4 regions of the Bradyrhizobium sp. BR 10261 genome follow, and region 3 is predicted to be linked to each of the others. Evidence: predicted binding sites of a transcription regulator. Region 3 holds the regulator's gene; each other region holds the start of a gene.
The links. The regulator LexA, encoded in region 3, represses DNA repair genes until DNA is damaged. The targets are predictions, from matches to a motif close to TGTTCNNNNTGTGTTCNG.
Positions count from the first base shown of each region.

Region 1: the regulator LexA is predicted to act here: its motif matches at 1,644-1,661, upstream of HYH07_RS33465 (ribonuclease T2 family protein).
Region 2: the regulator LexA is predicted to act here: its motif matches at 1,412-1,429, upstream of uvrA (excinuclease ABC subunit UvrA).
Region 4: the regulator LexA is predicted to act here: its motif matches at 1,920-1,937, upstream of HYH07_RS00355 (DUF3072 domain-containing protein).

Region 1 is NZ_JACOFQ010000044.1:30,092-33,294, forward strand. It holds gene HYH07_RS33460 (23S rRNA (adenine(2030)-N(6))-methyltransferase RlmJ) at 1-740, opposite strand, end outside; gene HYH07_RS33465 (ribonuclease T2 family protein) at 897-1,598, opposite strand; gene HYH07_RS33470 (hypothetical protein) at 1,733-2,194, opposite strand; gene HYH07_RS33475 (hypothetical protein) at 2,377-2,682, shown strand; gene HYH07_RS33480 (DUF3617 family protein) at 2,731-3,203, shown strand, end outside.
Region 2 is NZ_JACOFQ010000018.1:4,652-7,854, reverse strand. It holds gene HYH07_RS21110 (outer membrane protein) at 1-337, shown strand, start outside; gene HYH07_RS21105 (outer membrane protein) at 571-1,269, shown strand; gene uvrA (excinuclease ABC subunit UvrA) at 1,526-3,203, shown strand, end outside.
Region 3 is NZ_JACOFQ010000031.1:73,482-76,684, forward strand. It holds gene HYH07_RS29325 (hypothetical protein) at 1-61, shown strand, start outside; gene glp (gephyrin-like molybdotransferase Glp) at 232-1,443, shown strand; gene lexA (transcriptional repressor LexA) at 1,619-2,320, shown strand; gene HYH07_RS29340 (hypothetical protein) at 2,506-2,709, shown strand; gene HYH07_RS29345 (hypothetical protein) at 2,902-3,203, shown strand, end outside.
Region 4 is NZ_JACOFQ010000001.1:72,190-75,392, forward strand. It holds gene HYH07_RS00340 (Do family serine endopeptidase) at 1-678, shown strand, start outside; gene HYH07_RS00345 (hypothetical protein) at 955-1,317, shown strand; gene HYH07_RS00350 (DUF6496 domain-containing protein) at 1,330-1,596, opposite strand; gene HYH07_RS00355 (DUF3072 domain-containing protein) at 1,672-1,884, opposite strand; gene HYH07_RS00360 (hypothetical protein) at 1,999-2,208, shown strand; gene HYH07_RS00365 (hypothetical protein) at 2,233-2,442, shown strand; gene HYH07_RS00370 (hypothetical protein) at 2,477-2,677, shown strand; gene HYH07_RS00375 (type 1 glutamine amidotransferase domain-containing protein) at 2,765-3,203, shown strand, end outside.

The DNA.
Region 1 (3,203 bases), on a different contig from region 3:
AGTCCTGTCGAGGTGAGGGCCGCGCCGTCAAGTTGCGGCGCGACGCTGAATTCGAGGCGGAGACATTTTCCAGGCGTCTTTGCTGCAGCTGCGGTGCGGGCCACGTGTTGCGCCAGCGTATCGGTGGCGCGCCTGGACTTGGCGGGATACCAGATCACATAGATACCGGTCGGCCATTTCGCGAAGGCCGTGGAGAAGGCTTCACTCAGCCTTTCGAACTCGTCTTTCGCCTCGAAGGGCGGGTCGATCAGCACCAGCCCGCGCCGCTCCTTCGGCGGCACGAAAGCCGGCAGCGCCATCCAGCCGTCGAGATCGACCACGCGCGCCTGTTCGTCGCGCCGCAGCACGTCGATCAGCGCCTTGCGGGCTCTCGGCTCGAGCTCGCAGGCCACGAGACGGTCCTGCGGCCGCATCAGGCCGCGGGCGATCAGGGGCGAGCCCGGATAGGCCTTGAGCTCGCCCTTCGGATTGAAGGCGCGAACGATGTCCATGTAGGGCCTGGTCAGGGCCACCGTCTCGTTCGACAGGCGCGCCTGCATCAGCCGCGCGATTCCCGTCAGCCACTCGCCGCTGCGGCGTGCCTCGTCGCTGTCGAGATCATAGAGGCCAGCACCCGCATGGGTGTCGATGACCCGGAAGGCGGCCGGCTTGTCCTGCAAATAGGTGAGAATACGCGCCAGCACGATGTGCTTGATGACATCGGCGAAGTTGCCGGCGTGAAAGGCGTGGCGGTAGTTCATGGGGCGGACCAAATTGTCGGATGTGATCTCACCCCTTGTCATTGCGAGCGCAGCGAAGCAATCCAGAATCTTTCCGCCGAGACGGTCTGGATTGCTTCGTCGCATCAGCGCAAAATTGCTTCGTAATTTTGTCGCGAGCTCCTCGCAATGACGGGGCTAACCACCCCTGATCGGCGGCATCGTCACCTGGTCGCGGCGGCAGCTGCGGCGTTCGAGCTCCTCGCAGGCGCGGAATTGCAGGTCCTTGCTGAGGCAGATGCGAACCTCGGAGAGCCGGGTCCGGTTGCAAGTGACTGAGACGGCTGCGTTGCTCAGGCCCGGATTGGCCTTGATGAAGGCTTCCTCGACCTCGCCGGGGGCCACCGTCTTGGCCTGCGACAGGTCAAGATACTCGGGCGGAATCTTGATCGCGGCGCGCGCCTTGCGGATCGTCTCGAAATAGTTCCGGCCGTCGAGCCCGGAGCAGGTGCCGTGCTTGTCCCACTCGTTGAAGATCAGGCCTGGCGCGGGCATCAGATCGAGCATCGAGGAGACGATGTTGCGGTTCAGCCGCGGTGACGGCCGCTGGCAATATTCCGGAAAGCCGCTCTCATATTGTGGCCACAGCCCGTGCACCACAAAGGAATAGGGCCGTCCCTCGCACTGGATGTTCGAACGCCCGCCGCTGCGACCGCGCTCTGCCGCTTCCTCGCAGAAGGACGGTGACCACGACAGTGACAGCACATAGAAGTCGAACTCGCCGGGTGCGTTCTGCCGCTTGTCCTGGGCTCTCGCGCCACCCGCCAGCGAAACCAGCCCCGCCGCAAGGGTCAGCGAGATCAGGAGGCGGGAGAACGAATGCAATCTAAAATGAAACATGGCGACGCCCCTCAACTAGACTGTGCAATCAGCCTAGCAGCCATCCAGAACATTTCAAGAACAAATTTCGGGCGACCGCCGCTCAGGTCGCTTGATCAGGCCGAATCAGGCGCTTCGGCTTAAGGCTCTTCAGTTCAAGGCTTGGCGGCGCGGCAGGACGGATTGTAGGCCCAGTTGCGGTCGAGCCCGACCACGCACCATTCGACACCCTGGCCGTAACCGGCAAAGCCGCCATCCTCGATGATCGAGAAGTGCACCCGGCGCATCTTGCCATCAGTGAGCATGGCCTCGCCGGTGCAGTAGCGGCGCGGAATGTTGTCCGATGCCCAGGGGCGGAAGGCGGTCTCGTGAACGTTTGCGAATCCCGTGATCTGCAGCGGCGAATTCCAGAACGAGCTTTCCTTCTCCCAGAACTGGGTCGAGATCGTCGGCAGCGCCTTGTCGCATTCGGCAACGCGGCCGTCGTAGCGCGGTCCGCTCAGCCAGAAATTCAGCTCGAGCGGATTGGCCGCCTTGGCCTCACCGAGCGACAGCGCTCCCAACATGAGGCCGAGGACGGCGGCAAAGCGGAACGATTTCGGGGAGGGGGCGCGCATGGGCAATCCGGACAGCTGGTCTTGCGGAGGCTGGACGGTGCCGCGAAGGCCGGGGGAGGTCAAGTGCAGCGCGGCAACACTCGGCCAGGAGTTGATCACAACGTCGCATCTGGCAGGCCTTCCGTTCTTTTCACCGCCGCGCCCGCACCGTAAGCTGGGGGCAACCAATCGGAGTGACGGGAATGCGAATCATTGCGGCTGCGGGCCTTCTTGCCAGCCTGGTTGTCTCGGGGATGATGGCGAGCCAGTCGGCGCGCGCCGATATCCTGCCGGTGCCGCCGTTCAAGGGCAACGACACCGGCGGCATCATCGCCTATTCGATGGCGACGCAGGTCGATGCGCGTCAGGTCGCGGTCGATCACTGCGCGCGCTATGGCAAGGTGGTGAAATTCCTCGCAGTGCAGGCCTATGAGGGCGGCTACATCTCGTTTTCCTGCCGCTGGGTGCCCTACGGCGCTGCCGACCGGCCGATCCGCACGCTCTACTAAGGCGCTTTCGAAACGCTAGCCACGACGTCTCGGCCGGGAGTCTCTCCTATGACGCGCAAGCTTGCTTTGCTCGGATCAGTCGCTTGTCTTTTGGTGTCGGCAGGAAGCGCCTTGGCCGACGATCTGCCGGTGCGCAAGGCCGGCCTCTGGGAAATGAAGATGGTCAGGTCAGGCTCGGCGATGCCGGAGATGACCATGCAGCATTGCACCGACGAGAGCGTCGACAAGGAGATGGCCAACAACGTTTCCCCGATGGCCAAGCAGATCTGCTCCAAGCAGGACGTCAAGAAAACCGCGACGGGCTATATCAGCGATTCCGAGTGCAGCGTCGCCGGCATCAACACGACCTCGCATGCCGAGATATCAGGCGATTTCAACTCGGCCTACACCGTGAAGACTTCGTCCCATGCGCAAGGCGGCGCCGCCGGCACCGCGGGGCGCGACACCTCCATGACGCTGGAAGCGAAATGGCTCGGCGCCTGCAAGCCGGACCAGAAGCCCGGCGACATCGTGATGCCCGG
Region 2 (3,203 bases), on a different contig from region 3:
GAACAACGTGCTGTTCTACGTGAAGGGCGGCGGTGCCGTGGTTGCCGACAAGTATAATATCTACACCGCGCCCGGATTCGTCGGAGCCGGCACCCTGCTCGCCTCGGCCAGCGACAACCGCTGGGGCGGCACGGTTGGCGCCGGCCTCGAGTTCGGCTTCGCGCCGAACTGGTCGGTGGGCGTTGAGTACGACCACATCTTCCTGGGCAGCAGGACTCTGACGCTCAACGCGCCCGGTGGCACCGCATTCCAGACCGATCGCATCAGCCAGAATGTCGACATGGGTCTTGTCCGCGTCAATTATCGCTGGGGCGGCCCGGTCATCGCGAAATACTGATCCACCTGAATTCGTTTGAGAATAAAGGCCGGCCTCGTGCCGGCCTTTCGCTTTTCTGTTCCCGACGGGAACCATGGGTCAGCCATTCTTACATTTGTATTTGTTGTGGCTTTTGAGAGACGCAGCTTGCAGCTTTCGTGGTGTAAGCACGGCACCATTTGGACCGCAGCGTCCGATGCCCTTCCGATCTTGCGGAAGGCAACAACAGAAACTGGGACTGGGATAAGTTGAAAATGAAGAAGGTTTTGTTGGCTTCGGCCGCTCTGATCACCCTCACCGGCGCCGCTTCGGCTGCCGATCTGGCAGCGCGCCCCTACACCAAGGCGCCCGTGGCCGTGGCCTCGGTCTACGCCTGGACCGGCTTCTATCTCGGTATCGTCGGTGGCGGCGCCTGGGAAGCTGCTTCTGGCGACCCGAAGATGAAGGGTGGCTTCGTCGGCGGCACCGCCGGCTACAACTGGCAGACCGGCAACGTCGTGTTCGGCGTCGAGGCCGATGGCGCCTGGGCTGACGTCAGCGCTACGGCGACCGGCGCGACCGTCGTCCCCGGCTTCGGTATTGTGACCACCACCGCGTCGTCCAAGACCGACGCAATGGGCACCGTCCGCGGCCGTATCGGATATGCCGTCAACAACGTCCTGTTCTACGGCACTGGTGGTTATGCCTGGATCGACAACAAGATCACCCTCTCGGCCCTGGGCGTATCCGCGTCGGACAGCAAGTGGCACTCCGGCTGGACCGTAGGTGCGGGCGTCGAGGCGTTCTTTGCTCCGCAGTGGTCGGTCAAGGGCGAGTACCTCTATCGTAGCCTCGGCAGCGAGAATTACTTCTCGAGCCTCGGCACGCCGCTGTCGTCCGGTACGATCAACTTCCACACCGTGCAGGTCGGCGTGAACTATCACTTCGGCGGCCCGGTGGTCGCGAAGTACTGATCTTCGCGACCGACGTCGCATCGTCACGAAAGGCCGGCCTCGCGCCGGCCTTTTTGTTTGCGCGCCTGGTTCCTGCTGCCAAGTCCCGCCAGTGCGCCAACAATCCGTTGACGATTCGCAAGTCCCACTGGAAATCCGTCTTCGTTCTTCCTACGTTCGCTCAGAACCCCATTGGCGCCGATCCCGGTTCCGGGCGAAGCGCGCCTTAAACGTTGGCGCGATCGCGTAGCTTTGGGATTCCTTGAGGGCAAACCGGATGGATGAAGTGATCAAGGCGAAGCGCCAACAGCAGAACGCGGGCTCCAGCCTGCGCGCAATTACGATTCGTGGCGCGCGCGAGCACAACCTCAAGAACATCGACGTCGAGATTCCGCGCGACAAGCTCGTGGTGTTCACCGGCCTCTCCGGGTCCGGCAAATCCTCGCTCGCCTTCGACACCATCTACGCCGAGGGCCAGCGCCGCTACGTCGAGTCGCTCTCGGCCTATGCCCGCCAGTTCCTGGAGATGATGCAGAAGCCCGACGTCGACCAGATCGACGGCCTGTCGCCGGCGATCTCGATCGAGCAGAAGACGACGTCGAAGAACCCACGCTCGACGGTCGGCACCGTCACCGAGATCTACGACTACATGCGCCTGCTCTGGGCGCGCGTCGGCGTGCCGTATTCGCCGGCCACGGGCCTGCCGATCGAGAGCCAGACCGTCTCGCAGATGGTGGACCGGGTGCTGGCGCTGCCTGAGGGCACCCGGCTTTATCTGCTGGCCCCCGTCGTGCGCGGCCGCAAGGGCGAGTACCGCAAGGAGCTCGCCGAATGGCTCAAGAAGGGCTTTCAGCGCGTCAAGATCGACGGCACCTTCTATGAGCTCGCGGAAGCGCCTGTTCTGGACAAGAAATTCCCGCATGACATCGACGTCGTGGTCGACCGCATCGTCGTCCGCGCCGATATCGGCCAGCGCCTTGCTGAAAGCTTTGAGACCGCACTGAAGCTCGCCGAGGGCCTCGCCGTGGTCGAGTTCGCCGACGCGCCGGCCGCAGCGCCGGTCGAAGAGAAAAAGAAGACGGCCAAGATCCACGACAAGAGCGGCCCCGAGCGCATCCTGTTCTCGGAAAAATTCGCCTGCCCGGTCTCCGGCTTCACCATCCCCGAGATCGAGCCGCGCCTGTTCTCGTTCAACAATCCCTATGGCGCCTGCCCCGCCTGCGGCGGCCTCGGCGTCGAGCAGCATGTCGACGAGGATCTGGTGATCCCCGACAAGGAGCTCGCCATCGGCAAGGGCGCGATCGCGCCCTGGGCCAAATCGTCGTCGCCCTATTACGTGCAGACGCTGACCGCGCTCGGCAAGCACTACAAGTTCACGCTCACCACAAAATGGAAGGATCTGCCGAAGAAAACGCAGAACGCCATCCTGCATGGCTCCGGCGAGGACGAGATCAAGTTCTCTTACGAGGACGGGGTGCGCTCCTACGATACCAAGAAGCCGTTCGAAGGCGTCATCACCAACATCAACCGCCGCTACCGCGAAACCGAGAGCGAGTGGGCGCGCGAGGAACTGGCCAAGTATTTCCACGACGTGCCCTGCGGCGCCTGCAACGGCTTCAGGCTGAAGCCCGAGGCGCTTTGCGTCAAGGTCGGCGGCAAGCATATCGGCGAGATCTCGGAGCTGTCGGTGAAGGGCGCCGGCGCCTGGTTCGAGACCGTGCCTGATGCGCTGAACGCGCAGCAGAACGAGATCGCCGGACGCATCCTGAAAGAAATCCGCGAGCGCCTGACCTTCCTGCTCGACGTCGGCCTCAACTACCTCACCCTCTCCCGCTCCTCCGGCACGCTGTCCGGCGGCGAGAGCCAGCGCATTCGCCTCGCCTCGCAGATCGGCTCGGGGCTGACAGGCGTGCTCTACGTTCTGGACGAGCCGTCGATCGGCCTGCACCAGCGCG
Region 3 (3,203 bases):
GGCGCCCGACGTCGCTGAAGTGGAAAACGCGGCAAGGGGAAATCCCATAACGCGGGCGTGACGCTGCCCACAGTTCTGCCCCCGTCGGACCGGTCTGCCGGATCATGCTGGACATGAGCCCTAGTGCCCGAAGCGTAAGCTTCGCAGCAGTATAGCCCTTTTTGCGTCGGCCCTCCCGCTCGGCTAGAACCTTGCCCGACCGAGTCCTTGATCTCGTTGCGGGAGTTCGCCGTGGCACTGATGCCGGTTTCCGATGCGCTTGCCGCCGTGCTCGCCGGTGCGGAGCCTTTGGCTGAGGAAATGATCGCTCTGGATCAGGCCTTCCATCGCGTGCTCGCGCGGGACGTCTCGGCGCGGCGGACGCAGCCGCCCGAGGCGATGTCAGCGATGGATGGTTATGCCGTTCGCGCGGCTGATGCTGCGAAGGTTGATGCGCAGCTCACGGTGGTCGGCGAGGTTGCAGCCGGCCGCCCATTTGCGGGAACGGTCGGTGCCGGCGAAGCCGTCCGGATCTTCACCGGCGGCGTCGTTCCCGCCGGCGCCGATGCGGTCGTGATCCAGGAGGACACCATCGCGGACGGCAAGCGCATCACGATCAAGGAAGCCGCCGTCGCCGGGCGGCACATTCGCCCCGCCGGGATCGACTTCCGCGAGGGCGACGTGCTCCTGCGCAAGGGCGCACGGCTCACCGATCGGGACCTTGCGCTCGCCGCGGGCATGAACCATCCGCAGCTGAGCGTTCATCGCCGTCCTAAGGTCGCGATTCTCGCAACCGGCGACGAGCTGGTGATGCCGGGCTCGACACCCGGCCCCGGCCAGATCGTCTATTCCAATGGCTACGCCCTGCACGCCCTCGCCCGCAGCGAGGGTGCCGACACCATCGATCTCGGCGTCGCCGCCGACACGCTTGCCGCCACGACCTCGGGCATCCGCCGCGCCCGCGAATCCGGCGCCGACATCCTGATCACGACCGGCGGAGCGTCTGTCGGTGACCACGATCTGGTGCAGCAGGCGCTTCGGCACGAAGGTATCTCGATGGCGTTCTGGAAGATCGCGATGCGGCCGGGCAAGCCGATGATGAACGGGCAGCTCGGGCCGATGCGCGTCATCGGCCTGCCCGGCAATCCCGTGTCATCCTACGTCTGCGGCTTCCTGTTTCTGGTGCCGCTGATTCGCGCGCTGTCGGGCCGCTCAATGATTCATCATCGCCGCGAACGCGCCGTGCTCGGTCGCGACCTCGGGGCCAATGACCAGCGCGAGGATTATCTGCGTGCGCGTCTGGAGACGCGGGACGACGGCACGCTCGTCGCTCTTCCCGTCAACCACCAGGATTCCTCACTGTTGGCGAATCTCGCTGCGGCACAGGCACTTCTCGTGCGCGCGCCGTTCGCAGCGAAGGCCGCTTCCGGCACGCCTTGCGAGGTCTTGCGACTGCCGGAGTGAGCGCGCCGACGCAACTGTTCCGCGAACTTTGTCGCGTTCACGGTAAATTAAGCAGTTGCGGAACATGTATCGAACATATAGGGTCCGTTCATGATTTGTTTCGAGCATGTAGCGGCTTACTGCTGAATTCAGCGTCTCGGAATCGAGCGACATCGTCAGGGGGATTTTGGTCGAGATGTTAACGCGCAAACAATACGAGCTCCTGCGGTTCATCAGCGAGCGATTGAAGGAAAGCGGCGTGCCGCCCTCCTTCGACGAGATGAAGGATGCGCTCGACCTGCGCTCCAAGTCGGGCATCCATCGCCTGATCACCGCGCTTGAGGAGCGCGGCTTCATCCGCCGCCTGCCCAACCGGGCCCGCGCCATCGAAGTGATCAAGCTGCCTGAACTCCAGGCGGCTGCCGGCAGCCGTCGCGGCTTCACGCCGAGCGTCATCGAGGGCAATCTCGGCAAGGTGCGCACGATGTCGAGCCCGCCCGTCGATGAGGGCGAACGCCCTGTCGCAGTTCCCGTGATGGGCCGGATCGCGGCCGGTACGCCGATCGAGGCCTTGCAGACGCGCAGCCACACCATCAGCGTCCCGCCCGACATGCTCGGCGCGGGCGAGCACTACGCGCTCGAAGTCCGCGGTGATTCCATGGTCGATGCCGGCATTCTCGACGGCGACATGGCGCTGATCCAGCGCAACGAGAGCTGCGACACCGGCGATATCGTGGTGGCCCTGATCGACGACGAGGAAGCCACGCTCAAGCGTTTCCGCCGCCGCGGCGCCTCGATCGCGCTCGAGCCGGCAAACGCCGCCTACGAGGTCCGGATTCTGCCGCCCAACCGGGTCAAGATCCAGGGCAAGCTGATCGGGCTGTACCGCAAATACTGAACGCGGCGCACGCCGCCACCTGGCAAGCGCGCCCTCAAGGTTGAAGCGGACGATTGTCCGCTCCGGCTGGATAGTTTTTCTGGTTTTCTCCAGATTATCCGGCCACCTCTCCCGCGCTACATCCCCGGCACGCCATGACGAAGCACGCATCGCTTCGCAGGCCTTGCGAGACCGAGGAGACCGCCATGCGTAAGATCATTCTGAGTACCGTCGCGATGGCGCTGATCGCAATATCAGCGTCGCAAACCTTCGCTGCGCAGCCGCAGCATCACGTTCGCAGGTCGCCACAGGCGACGAACGAACAATTCCGCAATGCCCGCAACGCCGTCGGGCAACAGGCGCAGCCGGCCTGGCCTTATTCGGGTTGGTCGGCACCGGCTGGGCGCTAACGAAGAAGCTCTCGGAATGCACGGAAGCAGCCTTTGTTCCTCGGACATCTGAAAAAGAAATTGTGATGGCAGCCTGCAGACTCAAGCCGCAGATTTGCCCCCAACATGGCATATGATCGCAGGCTTCCACTCTGATAGAGGCCTGCGCCTCAGAAGAGGCGCGGGTGCTCTATCGCTGATGAGGAGCACCCGATGTGTGACTATAGCTTGCATGCCGTCGCGACGCGTCCCGCAGAAGTCGGCGAGACGATCGTCACGACAACCTTCCGCGGCACCTCGACGCGCGGCTTCGCCTCCGAAGCCGACATGTCGGTCGCGGTCTGCCTGCTGCCGGGAACGGAGCTCGCCTTCGCCGACAACGTCCGCTACGACAACAGGTGGATCTGGACGCGCACTATCAATTCGCGCGTCGGCAAGTTCGGCAAGGTCGATCCGCACATTCCCGATCGTCATCACGACGCGATCGAATTCCCCGATGGCAAATACGTGCTGGT
Region 4 (3,203 bases), on a different contig from region 3:
ACCGCAAAGCTCGTCGTCGCGCAGCTCAAGGACAAGGGCGCCGTCACCCGCGGCTGGCTCGGCGTCCAGGTGCAGCCGGTGACCGCGGAGATCGCCGACAGCCTCGGCCTGAAGGCGGCACGCGGCGCGATCGTCGACAATCCGCAGGATGGCAGCCCGGCGGCAAAGGCCGGCATCGAGGCGGGCGACGTCATCACCGCGGTGAATGGCACCGCGATCAAGGATTCGCGCGATCTCGCCCGCACCATCGCCACCCTGGCGCCGGGTACGTCCGTGAAGCTCGACGTCGTCCACAAGGGTGACAGCAAGACGGTGACGCTCGCCCTCGGCGAGCTGCCGAACGAGCGGCAGGCCAAAGCAGGCAATCAGTCCGATGACGGCAAGACCCAGCAGACCCCCGGCACGCCGCGTCTCGGCCTCAGCCTGGCGCCATCAGGCGAAGTCCAGGGGGCCGGGCAGAAGGGCGTCGTGGTCACCGAAGTCGATCCGCAGGGACCGGCCGCGCAGCGTGGCATCCAGACCGGCGACGTCATCCTCAATGTCGGCGGCAAGGCTGTTTCCAACGTCGCGGAGGTCCGCTCCGAGCTGGCGCAAGCCAAATCATCAGGCAAGAACAGCGTGCTGTTGCAGGTGAAGAGTGCGGAGGCGACCCGGTTCGTCGCGGTGCCGCTCGCCTGATCTCGCGAGCCTGACGGCAAATTCAAAAGGCGGCCTTTCGGGCCGCCTTTTTCGTGCGCGCCTCTCGAGATACCCACAGGCCGACGATAACATTCTCGTTAACGGCAGCAATGATGACGGGTTCGTCCGAAAAAGCCGCGTTCGCTGGTCAGACTTCGCCAATACTGTTGCGCTTAGGCGGCAATGAAGCCGCAGAGGCAAGTTGCAGGAGTGGAACTTCGGACGTCCGGCTGTTTTGTTGGAACCGGCCGATGTCCGTATTTGATCGGTGCCGACATGGATCGATTGAAGCTCTCGCTGAAGCTCGGGCTGCTCGTCGCGCCCTTCCTGCTGTCGACCGGAAGCGCCTTGGGACGCGATGACGGTCGCTTCACCGACTCGCCGCTCAAACCCTGGTTCGACAGTTTGCGCAGCCATCTTGGTCCGTGCTGCTCGGATGCCGACGGCGTTGCCGTGGCCGATCCCGATTGGGACTCGCATAATGGTCACTACCGGGTGAGGCTCGACGGAGAATGGGTCGATGTCCCCGACGAAGCCGTGATCACCGAGCCAAATCGCGCCGGCCGCACCATGGTCTGGCCGGTCAAGACGGTGTTCGGCGTTTCGATCCGCTGCTTCATGCCCGGGAGCATGATCTGACGGCGGCCAGCGTCACCGCCTGGAGGATTTGCGCTTCGAGCTCTTCTTGCTCGTCTTTTTCTTGGACGTCTTTCGCTTCGACGCCTTCTTCGGCACCTTCTTGCCTTTCTTGCGCGCTTTCGACAGGCCGATCGCAATCGCCTGCTTGCGGCTCTTTACTCGTCCGCCGCGACCGCCGCGTCCGCTCTTGGCGGTGCCTTTCTTGTAGCGCCGCATCTCGCTCTCGACATCGCTGCCGGAGCTACGTGAATAGCGGCGCTTCTTTGCCTTGCGTGCCATCAGCTCTCTCCCATGGCTCTGCAAGAGAACAGGAGTGCTGACCCAATGTTCCAAAAGCGCCCGGCGACAGACCCTTCAGAAAGAGTTCGCGAGCTCGATCTCTGCCTCCAGGATCTGGATGCGGCGTGCGGCTTCGGCAAAGGACAGATCGCGATCGTATTGCGCGGGCTGGTAGGCCTCCTCGCTCAGCCGCTTGAGCCGCAGCCCCTGCGCCCGGGTCATCTGCTCCATCAGAAAAGCCTTGGCGTTCGGAAAAGTCTTGGCGTCGTATTTACCCTGAACCTGCATCTTGCTCTCCATCCTGAATTCGTGGCTTGACTATATGTTCTTATTTTGTTCTAACAAGCCATGGACAACAGAATTAATGAAATTCGACGTAAAATCAGCGCCTTGAGGCTGGAGATGGCGGATGTCGAGGCGTCCGTGCGCGATCTCGTCAATCGCGACCGCGATTGCAGCGAACGGGCGAGAGCGCAGATCGAGCTGCGCCGGAAGATCAACCTGCTGATCAGCGAATGGAAGGCCGCGGGCGGCGGCGAGGTGTTGCCGGACATCCGCCACCGGGTGCGTCTGCGTCCGCTGAAGAACGAGAACAGGCCGGTACGCCGCTGAGGCGCTGGTGAAGGGAGGCTGGCCGTGGAGGAAGACCCGGACACCTACCGGATTCTGAGACTGCGCGCCGAGATCCTCGAATTGGGCTCCGCCATCCGGCAATTGCAGCGGGAAGGCCTCGACGACGCCGCCGCCCAGATCCTGATCGCGCGCAAGCGGGCCCGGCTCGATCAACTCGTGAAGACGAGCTCCGCAGTCCGTCCCCTTAACATCCCTGACATCCGACGCAGCTAAAGCGGTCGCGCGACGCGACAAGCGGAGTTCGTCCATGCCGGATGCCGAAATGGCCGCCTTGCTGCAGGCGGTGCTCGATGAAGTCTGCGCAGGCGTACCCGCGTGGGACACGACGACGCGCGAGCGCGTTGCGATGCGATTGCGTGCAACCGCACGCCAGGACCGCTGCTCATTCGAGGATCTGAAGCGGGCTGGGCGGGACGCGCTGACCCGCGCGCCGACGATGTGGCGGTGAGGGACGTCCCGATGTGAATGCGGTTTCAGGAACGATCGCACCGCGCCTGATTTGACTGCGACCACCCCGAAACAGAAGGAGTGTTCCATGGAGCTCAGCGGCAAGACCATTGCGATTCTCGCCACCCATGGCTTCGAGCAGTCGGAACTGGAGGTGCCGCGCGACCGTCTGAAGAAAGCCGGCGCGACGGTTCACGTGATCTCGCTCGCGGAAGGGGAGATCAAGGGCTGGGACATGAAGGATTGGGGCCGGCCGGTGAAGGTCGACAAGACACTCGATCAGGCCGTCAGCACCGACTACGACGCAATCGTTCTGCCCGGCGGGCAGATCAATCCCGACCTCCTGCGCGTGCAGCCAAAGGCGCTGGCCTTCATCAAGGAGATCTTCAACGCCAAGAAGGTCGTCGCTGCCGTCTGCCATGCGCCTTGGCTGCTGATCGAGACCGGCATCGCCAAGGGCCGCAAGATGACGTCCTACAAATCGATCAAGACCGACGTGATCAACGCCGGCGCGTTGTGGGAAGATT